DNA from 2 places in the Streptomyces sp. NPDC039423 genome. Region 1 is predicted to be linked to the other one. Evidence: riboswitches for the same ligand, from Rfam matches in the RefSeq annotation. Region 1 holds a riboswitch; the other holds the start of a gene.
What was found. A riboswitch is a leader RNA that binds a small molecule or an ion and turns the genes downstream of it on or off. The one in region 1 is predicted to bind ZMP and ZTP.
Positions count from the first base shown of each region.

Region 2: it holds a riboswitch for ZMP and ZTP, as region 1 does, so the genes downstream of both, ACZ7LK_RS12420 (bifunctional 5,10-methylenetetrahydrofolate dehydrogenase/5,10-methenyltetrahydrofolate cyclohydrolase) here and ACZ7LK_RS07370 (serine hydroxymethyltransferase) in region 1, are expected to answer to the same signal.

Region 1 covers NZ_JBVKAH010000002.1:302,961-306,352, reverse strand. Annotated here, with positions in the region: gene trpS (tryptophan--tRNA ligase) at 1-350, opposite strand, end outside; gene ACZ7LK_RS07370 (serine hydroxymethyltransferase) at 512-1,789, opposite strand; ZMP/ZTP riboswitch at 1,826-1,917, opposite strand; gene rocD (ornithine--oxo-acid transaminase) at 2,025-3,227, shown strand; gene pdxR (MocR-like pyridoxine biosynthesis transcription factor PdxR) at 3,317-3,392, opposite strand, start outside.
Region 2 covers NZ_JBVKAH010000003.1:354,062-357,453, forward strand. Annotated here, with positions in the region: gene ACZ7LK_RS12415 (SWIM zinc finger family protein) at 1-785, shown strand, start outside; gene ACZ7LK_RS12420 (bifunctional 5,10-methylenetetrahydrofolate dehydrogenase/5,10-methenyltetrahydrofolate cyclohydrolase) at 992-1,852, opposite strand; ZMP/ZTP riboswitch at 1,875-1,963, opposite strand; gene ACZ7LK_RS12425 (winged helix-turn-helix domain-containing protein) at 2,122-3,392, shown strand, end outside.

The sequences.
Region 1 (3,392 bases):
GACTTGTCCTTGAACTGGGTCATGCGGGAGGCCTCGCCGAAGCCGGTCAGGCAGTTCATGACCCAGCCGAGCTGGGCGTGCTCGGGGACGTGGCTCTGGACGAAGAGCGTGCAGCGCTCCGGGTCGAGGCCCGCGGCGAGGAGCTGGGCGGCGGCGAGCCGGGTGTTGGCCCGCAGCTCCGCCGGGTCCTGCGGGACGGTGATCGCGTGCAGGTCGACGACCATGTAGAAGGCGTCGTGGGTCTCCTGGAGCGCCACCCACTGGCGGACCGCACCGAGGTAATTGCCGAGGTGGAAGGAGCCGGCGGTGGGCTGGATCCCGGAGAGCACGCGAGGACGATCAGAGGCCATGTCCCTCATTCTCTCAGTTGCCGCCGACAGGTCGGGAACGCCGCCGGATGAGACGAGCGACACAGGTCCCCCGGCGGCCCGCCCCGGCGCCGACGGGCCGGGACGGGACGGGCGGCGGGGCGCCCGTCGGGGCCCGGTGCGGCCGGGCCCCGGCCGGGCCGTCAGACGGGGATGCCGGGGGCCGGGTGGGCAGCCATCAGCTCGGCGACCTCGGCCCGGACCGCAGCCAGGGCGGCCTCGTCGCCGGTACGGGCGGCCGTGACGCCCCGGTCGATCCAGCCGGCGACCGCCGCCATGTCCCCGGTGCCGAGCCCGCGGGAGGTGAGGGACGGGGTGCCAATGCGGATGCCGGAGGGGTCGAAGGGCTTGCGGGTGTCGTAGGGGACGGTGTTGTAGTTCACGACGATGCCGGCCCGGTCCAGGGCCTTCGCGGCGACCTTGCCGGGCACGTCCCTGGACGTGAGGTCCATCAGGACCAGGTGGTTGTCCGTACCGCCGGAGACCAGGTCGAAGCCACGGGCGATGAGCTCGACGGCGAGGGCCTTGGCGTTGGCGACGACCTGCTGCGCGTAGTTGCGGAAGGACGGCTGGGACGCCTCGCGGAGGGCGACCGCGATGGCGGCGGTGGTCTGGTTGTGGGGGCCGCCCTGGAGGCCGGGGAAGACCGCCTTGTCGATGGCCCTGGCGTGCTCCTCGCGGCACATGAGCATCGCGCCGCGCGGGCCGCGCAGCGTCTTGTGGGTGGTGGTGGAGATGACGTCGGCGTGCGGCACCGGCGAGGGGTGGGCGCCGCCCGCGATCAGGCCGGCGATGTGGGCGATGTCGGCGACCAGGACGGCGCCCGCCTCGCGGGCGATCTCCGCGAAGGCGGCGAAGTCGATGGTGCGGGGCAGCGCGGTGCCGCCGCAGAAGATGATCCTGGGCCGCTCCTTGAGGGCCAGCTCCCGCACCTCGTCGAAGTCGATCAGCCCGGTGTCCCGGCGCACGCCGTACTGGACGCCGCGGAACCAGGAGCCGGTCACCGAGACGCCCCAGCCGTGGGTGAGGTGACCGCCCATCGGCAGGGCCATGCCCATCACGGTGTCGCCGGGCTCGGCGAAGGCGAGGTGGACGGCGAGGTTGGCCGGGGAGCCGGAGTAGGGCTGGACGTTGGCGTGGTCGACGCCGAACAGGGCCTTGGCGCGGCCGACGGCGAGCAGCTCGACCTGGTCGATGTTCTGCTGGCCCTCGTAGTAGCGCCGGCCCGGGTAGCCCTCGCTGTACTTGTTCTGGAGGACGGTCCCGGAGGCCTCCAGGACGGCCTGCGAGACGTAGTTCTCGCTGGGGATCAGCCGCAGCGTCTCGGACTGGAGCCGCTCCTCCGCGCCGACGAGCGCGGCGATCTCGGGGTCGCCCGCGGCGAGGGCGGGATGGTGCGCGGGAAGGGGAAGGCTGGTCATGGCGTCCTCCAGGGGGCCGGCAGCACGGACGAGGTCGTGGGGTGCCCAGGCGGGCGGCACCCTCGTGTGGTCTGCCGCGCACGGCTCCCCCGGGGTCGCTTCCCCGTACGCCAGTCGCCGTGCGTACCGGTCACCTTAAGGGGTGTCTCGCCGCGAGGTTTCCCCGTCCGTATGGCGAGCGACGATAGAAGGGGGCGCCACCACCGCCCCACGCCGCAGGACGAACGGAGACCCCGTGTCGAGAACACAAGAGGCGATCGCTTCCGCGGAGGCGCACAGCGCGCACAACTACCACCCGTTGCCCGTCGTCGTCTCCACGGCGGAGGGGGCCTGGATGACCGATGTCGAGGGGCGCCGCTACCTCGACATGCTGGCGGGCTACTCGGCGCTCAACTTCGGCCACGGCAACCGCCGGCTGATCGAGGCCGCCAAGGCGCAACTGGAGCGGGTGACGCTGACGTCGAGGGCGTTCCACCACGACCGGTTCGCCGACTTCTGCGAGCAGCTCGCCGAGTTCTGCGGCATGGAGATGGTGCTGCCGATGAACACCGGGGCGGAGGCGGTGGAGACCGCCGTGAAGACCGCCCGCAAGTGGGGGTACCGGGCCAAGGGCGTGCCGGACGGCATGGCGAAGATCATCGTCGCGGCGGACAACTTCCACGGCCGGACGACCACGATCGTCAGCTTCTCCACCGACCCCGAGGCGCGGGCGGACTACGGGCCCTACACGCCGGGGTTCGAGATCGTGCCGTACGGGGACCTGGCGGCGCTGGACCTGGCGATGACGGACAACACCGTGGCCGTGCTGCTGGAGCCCATCCAGGGCGAGGCGGGCGTGCTGGTGCCGCCGGCCGGGTACCTGCCGGCGGTCCGGGAGCTGACCCGGCAGCGGAACGTGCTGTTCATCGCGGACGAGATCCAGTCGGGCCTCGGCCGCACGGGCCGGACGTTCGCGTGCGAACACGAGGGCGTGGTCCCGGACATGTACGTGCTGGGCAAGGCCCTGGGCGGCGGCGTGGTGCCGGTGTCGGCGGTCGTGTCGAGCGCGGCGGTCCTGGGGGTGCACCGGCCGGGCGAGCACGGGTCGACGTTCGGCGGGAACCCGCTGGCCTGCGCGGTGGCCCTGGAGGTGCTGGCGATGCTGCGCACCGGCGAGTACCAGCAGCGGGCGGCCGAGCTGGGCGACCACCTCCACCACGAGCTGGGGCTCATGGTGGGCGGCGGCGCCGTGGAGGCGGTGCGCGGGCGCGGCCTGTGGGCGGGCGTGGACGTCGTGCCGGCCCTGGGCACGGGCCGGGAGATCTCGGAGAAGCTGATGGACCGCGGGGTCCTGGTGAAGGACACCCACGGCTCGACGATCCGGATCGCCCCGCCGCTGGTGATCGGCAAGGAGGACCTGGACTTCGCGCTGGAGCAGTTGCGCCAGGTCCTGCGGTGACGGCGGCCCCCGGCGGGGCGGCGGCCGGGCCCGGCGGGGCGGCCGGTAGGCCCGGCGGGGGGAGCCGGTAGGCCCGGCGGCGCGGCGGGTCAGGGCAGCGCCCGGCACAGCGCGTCCAGGGCGCCGGACCAGGCGCTGTCCGTCGGGGTGGCGTAGCCCACCACC
Region 2 (3,392 bases), on a different contig from region 1:
GGCTGCTCGACGAGGTGCAGGCACGCGGCTCCGCCCTGGCGGGCCGCCGGGCTCCGGCGGGAGGCCCGGTCACCGGGGACGGGGAGGAACCGGCCGGGGACGGTGTCCCGGGGGTACGGGCGGACGAGGCGTTCGCCGCGCGGGACATCCTCCCGCCACTGCCCGCGCCGCCCCCGCTGCCGGAGTCACCCGGGGAGCCGCCGTCGCTGGACACCGAGGCCGGGCCCGGGCCGGGTGTCGACCCGGCGGCGCTGGAGGCCCTGGCGGCCGACGCGGCGGCCCGGGCGCACCGGATGCTGGCCGACGCGCTGTCGCCGGGGCACGAGGACCGGCTCCCGGAGGCCGTGCTGACGGCGGAACAGGACGCCGTCCGGCTGGCCGCCTCCGCCGCCTGGGGAGCGGCCGCCCTGGAGCGGCTCGCCTCGGGGACCGGCCGTCGCCGGGCAGGCCTGGACGTGGCCACGCGCGCGTGGCGGCTGGGCGGCGCCGAGGGGCTGGCCGTGCTGGAGGCGCACCCGGAGCCCGGTCCGGAGCTGCTGGCGCGGGCCGAAGCGCGGCTCGCCGCTGCCTGGGAGGACGGCGAGCGTCCCCCGTTGCGGGCGGACCGCCCCGGGTGCTGGACGGTGACGGGCGCGGGCGCGCAGCTCCGGCTGGACGGCGAGGGCCGCTGGTGGCCGTACCGCGAGGAGCCGGACCGGGCCTGGGTACCCGCCGGGCCGCCCGATCCCGATCCGGCCGCCGCCCTGGCGAGCGTCCTGGCGGTCACCCCGGAAACCGACGCCTAGGACGGTCGCTCCGGCCGTCCGTACCGTTGGCGCCCCGCTCCGGGCGCCCGACCGGGCGCCGGGTGTGGGCGCCCGGGGCGTGCGCAGGGGCCCCGGCACGGATCCGCCGGGGCTCCGGTCGGACGCCCAGGTGGCACGCCCCGGCCCCCGCCCGCACGCCTCGGCCCCACCTACGCCACGCCACGCCCGCTGCGCCCCGCCCCCGGTCAGCGGGAGAGCCCGCGCTCCGCCGCGTCCACCGTCTGGGCGAGCAGCACCGCGATGGTCATCGGGCCGACGCCGCCGGGCACGGGGGTGATCAGGCTCGCGCGGGTGGCGGCGGTCTCGAAGTCGACGTCACCCACGTTGCCGGGGTTGTAGCCCGCGTCGATGACGACCGCGCCGGGCTTGATGTCCTCGCCCTTGATGAAGCGGGGCCGCCCGACCGCGGCGACCAGGATGTCGGCCTCACGTACGGCCGCGGACAGGTCGGCCGTGTGCGAGTGGCAGTAGGTGACCGTGGCGTTCCGCGCCAGCAGCAGCATGCCGGCGGGCTTGCCGAGGATGGCGCTGCGGCCGACCACGACCGCGCGCTTGCCGGCCGGGTCGACGCCGTACGCGTCGAGCAGCCGCATGATGCCGCCCGGCGTGCAGGAGACGAACCCGGGCAGGCCGAAGCTCATCGTCGCGAAGGAGCTGAAGGTCACGCCGTCGACGTCCTTCTCGGGGGCGATCGCCTCGAACGCCGCCCGCTCGTCGATGCCGGGGCCGACCGGGTGCTGGAGCAGGATGCCGTGCACCTCGGGGTCGTTCGACAGGTTTTCGAGCGTGGCCACCAGTTCGGCGGTGGTCGTGGTGGCGGGCAGCTCGACGTGGCGGGAACGGATGCCGGCCTTCTCGCAGCGGGCCCGCTTCATCTTCACGTACGTCACGGAGGCGGGGTCGGCGCCGACCAGGACGGTGGCGAGGCACGGCCGGGTGCCGGTGCGCCGGGTGAGGTCGGCGGCGCGGGCGGCGGTCTCCTCGACGAGGCGGCGGGCGAGGCCGCTGCCGTCCATGAGGCGGGCGGTGGCGGGAGTGGTGGACATGCGGGCTCCTGAGCGGTCGTCAGTGGATCGCCCAGGCGCGCGGCAGTGGCGTCGGTCCGCCGGGCCGCTCCCCGGTGGTACTCCACCCAAGCGCCAGTCACGGCCCGCCACCACTCTACGGGACCGTTCCCCATCGCCCCCCGGGTGCCCCGTCGCGCCCGCCCTTGTGGAGTCCGGCCCGCGCGACGACGATGGCCCGGGCGCGGACGTCAGCGGCGGCAGCCACAGCGGCAGCGGCGGCAGCGGGAGACCTCGATGGGGAGGGCCGTGTGAACGACCCATGGGTGGCCTTGGAGCGGGACGCCGATCCGGCGGAGCGGGCGCGGGCGCTACACCGCGCGCACGAGGCGTTCACGGCGGGCGGCCGGCCGGAGGGGCCGGTCCGGCCGGTGGTGGCCGACTCGTGGCGGCGCTCGGCGCGCGCCCGGGTGTGCCCGGACGGCGCGGCGTGCGTGGAACTGGACGAGGACGAGCTGGCCGCTCACCGGGACGGTCATCCGCTGGCAGCGGTGATGCCGGTGGTACGGGAGTTGATGGGCGCGTACGCGAGCGACGGGGAGCACCTGGTCGCCGTCTGCGACGCGCACGGGCGGCTCCTGTGGGTCGAGGGGCACCCGGCGACGCTGCGCCGGGCCGACCGGATGAACTTCGTGGCGGGCGCGCGGTGGGCCGAGTCGGCGGCGGGCACGAACGCCCCCGGTACGGCGATCGCGGTCGACCGGCCGGTCCAGGTGTTCACCGCCGAGCACTTCCGGCGGTCGGTGCAGGCCTGGACGTGCGCGGCGGCGCCGGTGCACGATCCGCGCACCGGGCGGCTGCTGGGGGCGGTGGACATCACGGGCGGCGACCGGCTGGCGCACCCGCACAGCCTGGCGTTCGTCCAGGCGGTGGCCCGGGCCGCGGAGTCCCACCTCGCCCTCCTGGGGCCGGCTCCGGCGGCCGGGGACCATGGGTGGCTGTCGGCGCTGGGCAGGGACGAGGCGGTGCTGGTGGCGGGCGGGCGGCGGACGCGCCTGAGTCGCCGGCACAGCGAGATCCTGGTGGTGCTCGCCCACCATCCGGGGGGCCTGGGCGGGGAGGAGCTGCTGGCGGCGCTGTACGAGGACGAGTCGGTCACCCCGGTCACCCTGCGGGCCGAACTGAGCCGGTTGCGGGGCCTACTGGGTCCCGGGGTGCTGCGGTCGCGCCCGTACCGGCTGGCGGTGCCGGTCGACACGGACTTCGGGGCGGTGCGGCGCAAGCTCGCGTCCGGTGCGGTCGCCGCGGCGCTGGGCGGGTACGGCGGGCCCTTGCTGCCCGGTTCGTGCGCGCCGGCGGTGCGGCGGGCGCGGGAGCGGCTGGCCGGGGACCTGCGTGCCGCGCTGATCGCGCGCGGTGACCCGGCGCTGCTCGCCGACTGGGCGCACAGCGCGTGGGGCGAGGACGACCTGGAGGTGTGGCGGTCCCTGGCGGCGTGCGCGCCGGCGGCGCTCCTCGCCCCCGTACGGGCGCGCCTGACGGCCCTGGACGCGGAACTCGGCGCCGGCGCAACCCGGTTGCA